Regions from separate parts of the Cytobacillus sp. FSL R5-0377 genome, predicted to be linked through region 1. Evidence: a T-box and tRNA genes for the amino acid it is inferred to sense, from the RefSeq annotation. Region 1 holds a T-box; the other regions hold tRNA genes.

Region 1 (4,291 bases):
CCTCCTTGATTCTTCACAATCTTGAAGCAGGGATCTTATTGCCCGTTAGACTGCGATAAAAAGACAGCTTCCTTATTGAAACTGTCTGCCAAACTTCCAGTATTTTATTCTCTTATTGTAGCAAAAATATCTGAAAATATCTTTGCAATGCGAAAAAATTTTTACCGTTATTTTGAAAATGCAGGAAACCATCCCATTGATTTTTTCGTCTAACCAATGAAATCACTTTCTCCATTGTAAGGTTAATTTTTCTCTGATAGGATAAAAATGTAAATGATAAAGGAACCAGGTGTGTAAAAATGAAACAGAATAATAGATTCTCAGACCGATTCGATTGGACATTATGTTTTCTTCTGCTGCTATTTTTTCTTATCAGCTGCATTGCGATTTACAGCGGACAATCCTCCAATCAATATGAAGGGAATTTTGTCATCTCTCAAATTAAAAATTACATTGTTGGAGCGGTCATTGTAGGGATTGTCATGTATTTTGACGGCGAACAGATCCGGAGACTCACATGGCTGCTGTACGGTTTCGGCATCCTATTGCTTGTCGGGCTATTCATTGCACCGGAAAGCATCGCACCTGTGCGCAAAGGTGCCAAGCTGTGGTATATCATCCCTGGCCTCGGTTCGGTGCAGCCTTCAGAGTTTGTTAAGGTATTCCTTATCATTGCCCTCAGCAAAGTTATTGCTGACCACCATCTGAAGTATCAGGCGAAGACCGCAGGCACGGACTTTTTTCTCCTCATCAAACTGGGGGCGGCCACATTGCCTCCATTAGGATTGATTATTATCGAAGACCTGGGCACTGCTCTTGTCCTTATCGCGATATTAGCAGGGATCATCCTGGTATCCGGCATCACCTGGAAAATCCTTGTGCCTATTTATGGAATCCTCGGAGCTCTTGCAGGAACAGTTCTATATCTGGTAATCATAGCACCGGAGATTTTAGAGAAGTACCTCGGGATCGACCCCTATCAGTTCAGCAGGATTTATTCCTGGCTTGACCCGGTCAATCACAAGCAGGGGGCCGGAATGCAGCTGTATAATTCCATGCTCGCCATCGGCTCGGGATTAATTTCAGGTAAAGGCTTTACCGATAGACAGGTATATGTGCCAGATGCCCACACTGATTTTATTTTTAGCGTCATTGGCGAGGAGTACGGCTTCTTCGGCGCCAGTGTGGTAATCAGCCTTTTCTTTCTGCTTATCTATCACTTAACGAAAACCGGCCTTGAAACGACTGACCCTTTTAATACCTATATTTGCGTCGGGGTAATCAGTATGATCACCTTCCACGTATTTCAAAATATCGGAATGACCATTCAGGTCCTGCCAATCACCGGCATTCCGCTGCCTTTTATCAGCTACGGCGGAAGCTCGCTTATGGGAAATATGATGGCGATGGGACTGATATTCAGCATTCGCTACCATCACAGAAACTATATGTTTTCAACTGACTCAAATTATGTTGCAAAATAATACCAGGCGCGTATAATAACAGTAATATATTTAGTGTCTATGATGAAGAGAGTAGCAATGGGCTCTTTCCTAATAGCGAGACAGGGGCGGTGCAAGCCTGTCGGAAACCCTTTTTGTGAAGCGCACTTCGGAGATGCATAGCTGAAAGAAAAGTAGGCTGTGCCGGGTTAGGAGTCCCGTTATAAAACCCCTAAAGGAATGCTTTCAAAACTAATGAAGCGTCCTTTCGCAAGAGGTCCTTTGGACAATCAGAGTGGTACCGCGGGAATTTCAGCTCGTCTCTATTTTATATAGAGGCGGGCTTTTTTATTTTTTAGGAGGTGTTTAAATGATCGACTTCAAAGCTATATTCACCGATCAGCTGGCTTCAGTGCTGAATGGGGAGATTACTGAGAAAGCCATTTCAGATTTAATTGAAACGCCAAAGAACCCGGCATTTGGCGATCTTGCTTTTCCCTGTTTTACACTGGCAAAAGCATTCAGGAAATCACCAGCAATTATCGCTGAGGAGACAGCGTGCAAGATTCAGGGACCATTTATTGAAAAAGCGGTAGCTGACGGCCCCTACATTAATATCTTTTTCTCAAAAGGAGCTGCTGGTGCTGACATACTGGATGAAATCCTGAAAGAAGGAGAAAAATTCGGAATGCTGAAGGATGGCGCAGGCAAAACAGCCGTGCTTGATTTCTCTTCACCCAACATCGCAAAGCCCTTTTCCATGGGTCATCTGCGGTCAACTGTCATTGGAAATGCCCTCGGGAACCTGGCTGAAAAATGCGGTTATACGTCGGTCAGAATCAACCACTTAGGCGACTGGGGCACACAATTCGGCAAGCTGATCACCGCTTATAAAAAGTGGGGCAATCTGGATAAAGTGAAGGAGCATCCGATTAAGGAGCTGCTCAGCCTTTATATACGGTTTCATGAAGAAGCAGAGAATGATCCAGCCCTTGAAGATGAAGCACGTTCCTGGTTCAAAGAGCTTGAAAACGGAAATACAGAAGCACAGGCACTCTGGAATTGGTTCAGAGATGAATCATTGAAAGAATTTCAGCGTATTTATGATATGCTTGGCATTCATTTCGACTCATACAATGGCGAAGCTTTTTATAATGATAAAATGGAGCCCGTTATCGAGGAACTGGTTGCTAAGGAGCTGCTGACTGAATCTGATGGTGCAGAGGTCGTTCAGCTGCCTGATGAAGACCTTCCTCCATGCCTGATTAAAAAATCCGACGGAGCGACCCTGTATGCAACGCGGGATCTTGCTGCAGCATATTACAGAAGGGAAACCTATCAATTTGATCACTCCCTATATATTGTCGGCCAGGAACAAAGCATCCATTTCAGGCAGGTTAAAAGCGTGATCAAAAAAATGGGCTACGAGTGGGCAGATAAAATGATACATGTCCCTTTTGGGCTTTATTTGAAAGATGGCAAAAAGATGTCTACCCGTAAAGGCAGAGTCATCCTTCTGGAGGAAGTCCTGGATGAAGCTGTTCTTCTCGCAAAAAACAACATCGAGTCTAAAAATCCCGGGCTGGAAAATAAAAATGAAGTCGCTGAAGCAGTCGGGATCGGAGCCATTTTGTTCCATGACCTGAAGAATGACCGCATGAACAATATTGAATTTTCACTTGAAGACATGCTGACTTTTGAAGGAGAAACCGGTCCCTATCTGCAATACACCAATGCCCGGGCCTGTTCACTTCTCCGCAAGGCTGGCGATCTCCCTTCTGCCGCTAGCGGGCTAACCGATTCTTACAGCTGGGAAATTATTAAACTGCTCTATCACTATCCCGAGAAAATCAGACAGTCGTATAATCAGCTTTCCCCTTCCGTTCTCGCTAAATATCTGATTGATGTGGCCCAGGCCTTCAATAAATATTATGGGCATGTACGGATACTGGAGAAGGATGCAGACATCCAGGCTAGGCTTGCCCTTGTCACAGCAGTCACCATTATTCTTACAGATGGCATGCAGACACTCGGCATGAAGGTGCCCCGGGAAATGTAAAAGGAGAAGCCGTTATGGCCTCTTCTTTTTTGCCTTGAGGCGGGCATTTGCTTTCTGCACTCTCACAAGGCTCCGCACTAAAAATCCTCCGACAAAAATGACCATCAGCACTAAGCCGGTATAATTCAAATGGATTACTTTCAGAATCACACTTGCGACTGTCGCCATGTATAAAGCTCCAAGCATATAGGTGATCTCTTCATTATCAAAATACGAGGTAAGCCTCGCTCCAAATTGTGATCCTATGAGGCCGCCTCCTACGAGTGAAAGGCCAATCCAATAATCGATACTGACAGTGGAAGAGTAGGATAGATAGCCTGCGGATACGATTAACATGATAGCAAACAAGCTGGTCCCTACTGCATTTTTCGGCTTCATCCCTAAATAGGCGACCGATAAAGGCACCATAATAAAACCGCCGCCCACCCCTAATGTCGTAGAAACAAATCCTGCAAAAAATCCAATCAGCACCATCTTCAGAATGGAAGGAGAATATGACTGAGCGGAACCATCTGGTTTTTTCCCCCTTCTTAACATCCCTAAAGCAAAATAAGACAGCAGGATGGTATAAAACAAAGGAACGGCCCATGTGTCCCATCCCCTATCTGCTAGAAACATCACAAAAGGATGCGCGGCCTGAGTAGCTGCCATGCCGCTTAGTCCAAGAATCAGCCCTTGTTTAAGCCATATATTCCTCATCCTGATATGGGCGATGATGCCTGAAAGAGAGGTACCAATTGAAAAAAGCAAACTTGTGGTGATTGCTTCTACCGGAGAAAAACCAAACAGC
Region 2 (4,291 bases), 1.3 Mb from region 1:
TTATTAAAGAACTTACCTATATCAGGCTTTTTAGGCTTAAAGGAAACAGTACGTTCCTTCTTCCCTGCTTCGTATTTTCTTGCCCCTTTCAAATTACTTCCCCCTTTGTGATTTAACCGCATGCAAACAATTGAACCAGTTCACTTCTAATTCTTTTTTACTATTCTTTCAATTCATTATAATAGAACAAAAATAACATTTGAAGATTATTTTTCCAATTTGTTATAGCCCGGCATTTATCCGTGCTTTTCCTTTATGATTTTTTTCCTGGGGAGATCGTCTTTTTATAGCTTGGCAGACTAATCGGACTGCTACCATTTATCTGAAACAAAAATAACAATCAATACAATATTTTTGAAACAGATTAATAAAAATATACTAACCCTTATATTATATGAGTTGGTTGAACACCCTTTTTATATAACAGATTTTTCATTTAGTATGTTACAGCCATATTGGATCTTTTATAATTAACTTTTTCTGTAAATATAACCTTCTATTTACACGAGAAAAGAAGTTTGCTTCATGTTACAGTGGGTAAAGACAGAGAAAGTATTTATTTGGGGGTCTTTAATAGAGGAGGACATATGAAACAACGTGACTATTACTTCGACAATGCCAAGTTTATTTTGATCTTCTTTGTCGTTTTCGGGCATTTGCTCCGCTCTTTTATTGAAGATAATGAAACAATTTATACAGTATATAAAGTTATTTATACGTTCCATATGCCGGCATTTATATTGGTATCCGGCTTTTTTGCCAAAGGCTTCTATAAAAAAGGATATATAAAGAAAATTGCCAAAAAGCTAATACTGCCATATATCATTTTCCAGGTTATTTATTCGGTTTTTTATTACTTTTTATATAATAAAGGAACCTTTGAGCTGGATCCTTTTAACCCTCATTGGTCATTATGGTTCCTGATAAGCATGTTCTGCTGGAATATTATGCTTCTGCTCTTCGCAAAATATAAAGCGAAATACTCCCTGGCAGCTGCCGTGATCATAGGGCTTGCTGTCGGATATGCTGATTGGATTTCAAACTATTTAAGTTTATCAAGAACCTTTGTTTTCTTCCCATTATTTTTATTGGGATATTATTTAAAGAAAGAACATTTATATGCTTTATTCCAGCCAAAATTCAGAATTAGTGCATTAGGTATTTTTGCGGTCGTCTTTATCGGCTTCTATCTTTACCCTGAAGTGGATTACAAATGGCTGCTTGGCTCGAAGCCATACACTGAAATGGGGGCAGCTTCCATTGGAGCTGTTCTAACGAGATTAGGCTTTTATATTTTAAGCTTAATAATGGTGCTTAGCTTCTTTGCTTTCGTGCCCCGCAAGCACTATTTCTTTACTAATTTAGGCAAAAACACACTTTATGTCTATCTGCTTCATGGGTTCTTTGTTCGGGTTTTCAGAGTAAGCCACTTACAGGACTTTTTCAATAAACCAGAAAACTTCCTGCTGCTTGCCGGTATATCGCTGATTCTGACCTTGCTTCTCTCAAGCAAACTGATTACTTCCTTTGCACAGCCAATCATCGAACTTAGAACATCACAGTTAAAAAAGCTGAAAGATAGATCAAAAGCATATGCCAGATTTTATCGAAATAAACTTACAAGTTAGATCATAAACCGGTCATTTTCTAATGGCCGGTTTTTCTTTAGGCATAACCATTGACCAATTTTGATGAAGGGATTATAATAAGTAACTGTGTTACCAATATAAATACTTGCTGTGCGATATGCCATCATGTCCCAGTAGCTCAGCTAAGCGTAAGCTTCACTGAAGTACATCCCTGCAGCTTTGTTTCGACGCATTTACTCCCTGTATAGGCTTGCAGAGGAAGAAACAGGATATGCCAATCTTATTTGTATTGCAACAATTTCATTTCATTATACCACCATGTCCCAGTAGCTCAGCTGGATAGAGCGACAGCCTCCTAAGCTGTAGGTCGTGAGTTCGAATCTCGCCTGGGACGCTACAGAAAAAAAGCGCGAAACCCATATATATCATAGGTTTCGCGCTTTTTTATTTATGTTTCTCCTTGAAAAATTGAATTTTTAAGTATTGTCAGACACCTGTTTTCAGCGTGCTGATCGTCATCTTCCTTCATCATTACATAAATAATCCTAATCTATTCAACTATCTGACTGCTTTCCAAATCGTCCATCTATCTTTTTCAACTATGCTATGATCAGCTGAAATTGACTCATCTATATAATTTATCAATAATGTTAATTCTTTATCGTCTAAATCGTGTAAAATACTCCTGCCTGTTCTCCTGTTTAAGTCATTAATCAATTGCTCTTTGCAATCATATACTTTTCTGGTTTCCCACAATTTAACTTCTTCAATTTGACTAAATCCTGCTTGTTTAAGTGTATCTATAACCAATTGGCTTTGGTATCTGCGGTTAATTTCTTTTGTTATTAACTTTGGGAACAGATCAAATATATACCCTCTAATATGACTTTCATTCCCTTTTAATAAACAATCTTCAGGTGTACGGTCCTGAACAATATAGTATCCATCATCCTTTAGTAATCTAAATGCCTCGTTAAAGCATTGCTGTAAATCATCTATATGATGGATCAGTGCTCTTTCAAGAACAAAATCATATTTGTTACTTTCTAAGCCCGTTTGCAAAGCATTACCTTTTATAAAGGATATGTTCTTATGTTCTTTACAGTTTTCTTTAGCACCTTCTAGTATTGTTTCGGAAAAATCGATGCCAGTAACAAATTGCACCCCCAAATCGGATAGAGCCTTGGAATAAATACCTCCGCCACAGCCTATATCCAATGCCAATGAGATATTTTTGATTGGCACAAGGTCCTTTATAGCTCTGATCCATGAATGATCTGCATTTCTGGTGGTATAAGTTTTACGACTTTTTTTATTATGAAAATCAATTCCCATCGGACATCCCTTGTTTGTTTGGAATATTTCCTATTCCTATAATACTTCGCTTAATATCATATGAAAATTTTAAAAAGTTTATAATTTTCCATAAGTTTAGCTTATGTTAATTAACAGCTATGATTGTTAATAAATTTCCATTATTTTATCTTTTAGTAAGTTACGAGAAAAGGAATAAATATTTAGGTGACACCTTTTGAAGCTTCACCCTCTAATTGGTAGAATAATATTACATCCACACCAAATTTAGTAAAATGATTACCTGGGAGGGATTGATATATCATATTATAAATGGCATTACATTGGCTGGTTATTCTTTGGTCTAGCACTTATTATTTCTTATTTTTCAGTTCCGCGTGAACACAGTTTTACGGCAATTATCATTTTAACGGCTTTATTTGCAATCTATGACTTCTCGGGAATAATTAGGGCAAAACGAACAGGGAATGATAATAAATCTTAATGCCGGGAGAAAAACAGGTAAGCTGCAATCCCCAGTCACTCTTTAAATCTAAATAAAACTTCTCCAAACTTGCGTTATTACTATACTCTGAAATTGCGAAAAACCGCACTATGTAGTCATACAGTTTTCCATTTAATTTTTATAGCCCTTCTCAATTTGAGAAGGGCTATAAATTTGTTTCCGTGTTTATCTCAATACAAAGACGAAACTCACCTTCCAAACGCGCGTTCCCTGAAGTTTCTTAAGCAAGACTCCGCCTGGACGATAAAAAACGCCAACAAAATGTTAGCGTTTTTTTAACCTATGATATCAAGCGTCTCACGCATTATAAATCATCAATAACAATATACGCAGCTTTAACAGGTCCATGCACGCCAACTACGAGGTTCATCTCAATATCTGCTGAATTGCTTGGTCCGGTAATAAAATTAATGCAGGAAGGAGCAAGCTCCCCTGATTTTACTCTTTCCCTTATAATCCTCGCAGCCTGTGTCATGCGGGGAACCAATGTGGTTTTCGGAATAAGAATAATGGAAGCAGCGGGCAGAAAACTGACAGCCCGTCCATGATCTCTGCTGCTGAACAAGACCGCTGTTCCGGATTCAGCCAGAGTAATTTCACTGATTGTGATTCCGATATTCGCCTGTTCCGCATATTCAATATTTTTATTTTCAGCAGAATAGTCCCATTCATATACTTTCACATTCTCTTTTGGCCAAATTTCCTCAAATAGCTGAGTGAGCCCAAACTGTCTAAAACGGTCATCTTTCCAGGTTACTATTGGGCCGCCTCCGTACTCGGCAGTAATTCTTTTAAGAGTTTCCGGCAAATCAGCGGCTTTTGTCACAAGGAGATCAGTGTGAATTTTCGTACACTGTGTTTTTAAAGCTTCTAAAAGTTCATC
Region 3 (4,291 bases), 830 kb from region 1:
TTAATAATGAAGAGATTCCTGCCCATATTCAGGAGCGGTACAGCGAGGAAATGGCAAGGCCTGTTGTATATGATACAGGTGCTCTTTCCGAATTGGGCCTTAATATTATGCACGGTGAAATTGTCAGCCATGAAGGCGGGATCATTCGGCATGATACAAAAGAAGTTGCCCAAATGCTTTATAATTTAATTTTGCATGAAACCAATAGGCGTTTTAACGCGTAATATAAAGGTGTAAAAGGGCTTTTGTCAGTAAAAAAATAAACTGTGCATACGTTTGCTCAGCGGAGAATATCATTTTATATGTCTCTGGCTCAGCACTTTTACGGATAGGGGGTGAAGGGATGTCTTTCGCTTCGGAAACGAAAAAAGAATTGACGAACCTGGATTTAAAAGACTGCTGTGGCAAAGCGGAATTGTCCGCCTTGATCCGGATGAATGGTTCACTTTCTTTTTCCAGCCGGAAATTGATCGTGGATATACAGACGGAGAATGCAGCCATTGCAAGAAGGATTTATACACTGATTAAAAGGAATTACAGCGTTCAGGTCGAGCTGCTGGTCCGGAAAAAAATGCGGCTGAAAAAGAACAATGTATACATTGTCAGGCTGTCGGAACAGGCCAGCATGATTCTTGATGATCTGAAAATTTTAAGTGAGGGATTTGTTTTTACCCACGATATCTCAAAAGAGCTCATAAAAAAGAAATGCTGTAAGCGTTCTTATCTGCGCGGCGCATTCCTGGCCGGGGGATCGGTTAATAATCCGGAAACCTCTTCCTATCATCTGGAGATTGCTTCACTTTACAAGGAGCATAACGACTCCCTTTGTGAACTGATGAATACGTTCGGGCTGAATAGCAAAACGCTTGAACGGAAAAAAGGCTATATCACCTATTTAAAGGAGGCCGAAAAAATAACGGAGTTTCTGAATATTATCGGGGCGCATGCATCTTTGCTCCGGTTTGAAGACATCCGGATTGTCCGCGATATGAGAAACTCGGTCAATCGACTCGTGAATTGTGAAACAGCGAACTTAAACAAAACAATCGGGGCTGCCCTGCGTCAAGTGGAGAATATCCGGTTTATTGACCAGACAGTTGGACTTCAGGTTCTGCCCGACAAACTGAGGGAAATAGCCGAATTGCGTGTAGCATACCAGGATGTCACCTTAAAGGAGCTTGGGGAAATGGTCTCAGGCGGAAATATCAGCAAATCGGGCATTAATCATAGATTAAGAAAAATAGATGAAATCGCTGAGAAGCTCAGGGCAGGCAGCACCATAGATGCTCACTGACAGAGGCATCGGCAGGGAGGAGATAGACAATGGCAGAAAAACAGGTAGAAGTTAAGCTAAAGACAGGATTGCAGGCCCGTCCGGCAGCATTGTTCGTGCAAGAGGCCAATCGGTTCTCATCCGATATTTTCCTTGAGAAGGATGGGAAGAAGGTAAATGCGAAAAGCATTATGGGACTAATGAGCCTGGCTGTAAGCTCAGGATCAGTTATTACCCTGAAGGCAGAGGGGAACGACGAAAACGAGGCTCTGGAAGCATTGGCAAACTATATTCAGAAGGAAAACTAAAACAACTCGCATCGGAGAGATGCGAGTTGTTTTTTGCTTTTTTTATTTATCCTTCTTCTCATCCAAAGAGTTTCTGGAAATGATTTGGTCTACCAAGCCGTATTCAAGAGCTCTTTCAGCTGTCATAAAGTTATCGCGGTCCGTGTCTTTTGCAATGACTTCAAGCGGCTGTCCAGTACGCTCTGAAAGGATGGTGTTTAATTTTTCGCGAAGGAAAAGGATGCGCTTTGCAGCGATTTCAATTTCAGTCGCTTGTCCCTGTGCACCGCCAAGTGGCTGGTGAATCATAACCTCAGCGTTTGGAAGGGCAAAACGCTTGCCTTTTTCACCTGCTGCAAGAAGGAATGCACCCATTGATGCAGCCATACCGATACAAATGGTTTGTACTTTTGGCTTAATGAATTGCATCGTATCATAAATAGCCATACCAGCTGTAATGCTTCCGCCAGGGCTATTAATGTAAATGGAAATGTCCTTTTCAGGGTTTTCTGCTTCAAGGAATAACAGCTGGGCAACAATGGAGTTTGCCACATTATCATCAATTCCGCTTCCGAGCATAATGATGCGGTCTTTTAAAAGGCGTGAATAGATATCATAAGCACGCTCCCCGCGATTTGTCTGTTCAATAACTGTAGGGATTAAGTTCATTTTCCAATTCCTCCTTCAAGATAAGGTCAACATACAAGCTGAACAAGCATGTTCTTCCAAGTAAAGAAAATTTTTTAACTCCTATGTATTATCATGATACACTGATGGTCAATTAAGGTCAAACAAATCGCTCCTGATTCGTTCGACACTTTTTTCTGTGCTGTCCTATCTCATTCCATGATACCCATTGTTCCAATTTTTAAAACTAAAAGGAGGCTTGCAAAGTGAATAAACATAGCATATAATTAATTATCGTAGCGGCTGAGCGCTTGGTCAGCCAGTTTAAAACCTATTTGCCCTCGTGGTGCAACGGATAGCACGTGAGATTCCGGTTCTTAAGATGTGGGTTCGATTCCTGCCGAGGGCGCTAACAAAACTCCTTGTCTGATATGGACAGGGAGTTTTTACTTTTTATACTAACCGTAAATAAATTTGGCCAAAGTGCACATAAAAACTTTTATCCGAAAGTAAATTGGCCTTATCCGCAAATAAATCTATAATAGACCTCCTTATCTTATCTGCATTTCAAAAAAACCATAAAATTCGCAGGTTTCACCATAAAAAATGAATATTCCCCCCTCTGCCATGCATATTGTGAAGTATTCAGAAAGCAGTTCGGTGCGAATGGCGATTGCCAGGAAATTTCCATACAACATTTTGTGTGAATATTGTAAAATGGGGACAGGGGGAATGTATGATGAATTTGAAAGCTGGGTTATGGCAGCAGCAGACAATGAAACTAACGATGACACAGGAGCTGACGCAGGCGATTGCCCTTCTGCAATACAGCACACAGGAGCTTTCTGCTTTCCTGGAAAGCAAAGCGCTTGAAAATCCCCTTTTAAAATTAGAGTCCGGTCATGTCAAAACAATGGATCCCCGCTATGACCGCGTCAAACCGACGAGGATAAAACCCGAAAAAGATAAAATAAATTGGATTGAGCAGATTGGCTGCGGAAAGACTATGATGCTTGATGAACATTTGAAATCCCAGCTTCATTTGAAGTTAAACCGGGATGAACAAAAAGTGATAAAGCATCTTATTGATAGCCTTGATGAAAACGGTTACTTGCGGGCGGATCTAAAAGCTTCGGCCAATGCTCTTAAGGTTCCCCTTGAAAAAGTGGAGCAAATGCTTGAGGAATTGCAGGAACTCGACCCTGCCGGTATTGGTGCAAGAAATCTTCAGGAGTGCCTGTCCCTCCAGATTAAGAGACTGCCGGAAGAGAATGAACTGGCTGAAGTCATTATAGATGAATACTTTACCCTTTTTGCAGAGAAGAAATGGAAAGAAATTGCCAAACAGCTAGGTGTGGAGCTTAAAGACATACAGGCCGTATTCGACCTTGTCCAGACCCTGAATCCAAGACCGGCTTCATCCTTCCAGAGCGAAAAATCCGCCTATATTACTCCGGACGTGATTGTTCAGTGGGATGGCAGCTCTTTTTCCGTCAGTGTGTTTGATGAAGTGCTTCCGAAAATCAGTTTTAATGAACCATATTACAAAAAGTTTTCGGCTGCTGGTGATCGAAATGTCAGCCGCTTCTTGCAGGAAAAGCAGCAGGATTACCAGTGGATTCTTAGAAGCATCGAGCAGAGGAAAGAGACTCTTGCAAATGTAACTCTTAAAATCGTTGAGAAGCAGCAGGACTTTTTTATAAAAGGACCTGCCCATCTGAAGCCGATGACAATGAAGGAAATTTCAGATGAACTCGACATTCATGAATCGACAGTGAGCAGGGCCGTCCGGGAGAAATATGCGCAAACACCATTCGGGACGTTCGAGCTGAGATCGTTCTTTTCCAGCACGATCAAAACAACATCCGATGAAAATACATCATCACAGCAGGTCAAGACGATGATCGGTAAAATGATAGAAAAAGAAAATAAACAAAAGCCGTTATCCGATCAAGAGCTTGTGAAGCTGCTGAAGGAAAATGAGGGAATGGTTGTCAGCAGAAGGACGATTGCTAAATATCGGGATCAGCTGGGTATCCCATCATCTTCCAAACGGAAAAGGTATGATTGACAAAGGAGATTTGCTGAGTGAAACAGCCAGAAC

The links. A T-box is a leader RNA that pairs with one kind of tRNA and senses whether it is charged. The one in region 1 lies ahead of argS (arginine--tRNA ligase), so its partner is inferred to be a tRNA-Arg.
Region 2: it has a tRNA-Arg gene. The T-box ahead of argS (arginine--tRNA ligase) is inferred to sense a tRNA for this amino acid. The anticodon was not compared.
Region 3: it has a tRNA-Arg gene. The T-box ahead of argS (arginine--tRNA ligase) is inferred to sense a tRNA for this amino acid. The anticodon was not compared.

What each region holds. Positions count from the first base shown of each region.
Region 1 covers NZ_JBBORA010000001.1:2,241,278-2,245,568, forward strand. The annotation lists gene NSQ49_RS11515 (FtsW/RodA/SpoVE family cell cycle protein) at 300-1,484, shown strand; T-box leader at 1,515-1,770, shown strand; gene argS (arginine--tRNA ligase) at 1,816-3,501, shown strand; gene NSQ49_RS11525 (sulfite exporter TauE/SafE family protein) at 3,514-4,291, opposite strand, start outside.
Region 2 covers NZ_JBBORA010000001.1:974,750-979,040, forward strand. The annotation lists gene NSQ49_RS04805 (methyl-accepting chemotaxis protein) at 1-92, opposite strand, end outside; gene NSQ49_RS04810 (acyltransferase family protein) at 588-1,628, shown strand; tRNA gene NSQ49_RS04815 (tRNA-Arg) at 1,910-1,983, shown strand; gene NSQ49_RS04820 (class I SAM-dependent methyltransferase) at 2,148-2,924, opposite strand; gene NSQ49_RS04825 (LutC/YkgG family protein) at 3,713-4,291, opposite strand, start outside.
Region 3 covers NZ_JBBORA010000001.1:3,068,811-3,073,101, forward strand. The annotation lists gene NSQ49_RS15585 (gluconeogenesis factor YvcK family protein) at 1-224, shown strand, start outside; gene whiA (DNA-binding protein WhiA) at 344-1,294, shown strand; gene NSQ49_RS15595 (HPr family phosphocarrier protein) at 1,324-1,581, shown strand; gene clpP (ATP-dependent Clp endopeptidase proteolytic subunit ClpP) at 1,624-2,229, opposite strand; tRNA gene NSQ49_RS15605 (tRNA-Arg) at 2,525-2,596, shown strand; gene rpoN (RNA polymerase factor sigma-54) at 2,927-4,258, shown strand; gene NSQ49_RS15615 (glutaredoxin family protein) at 4,276-4,291, shown strand, end outside.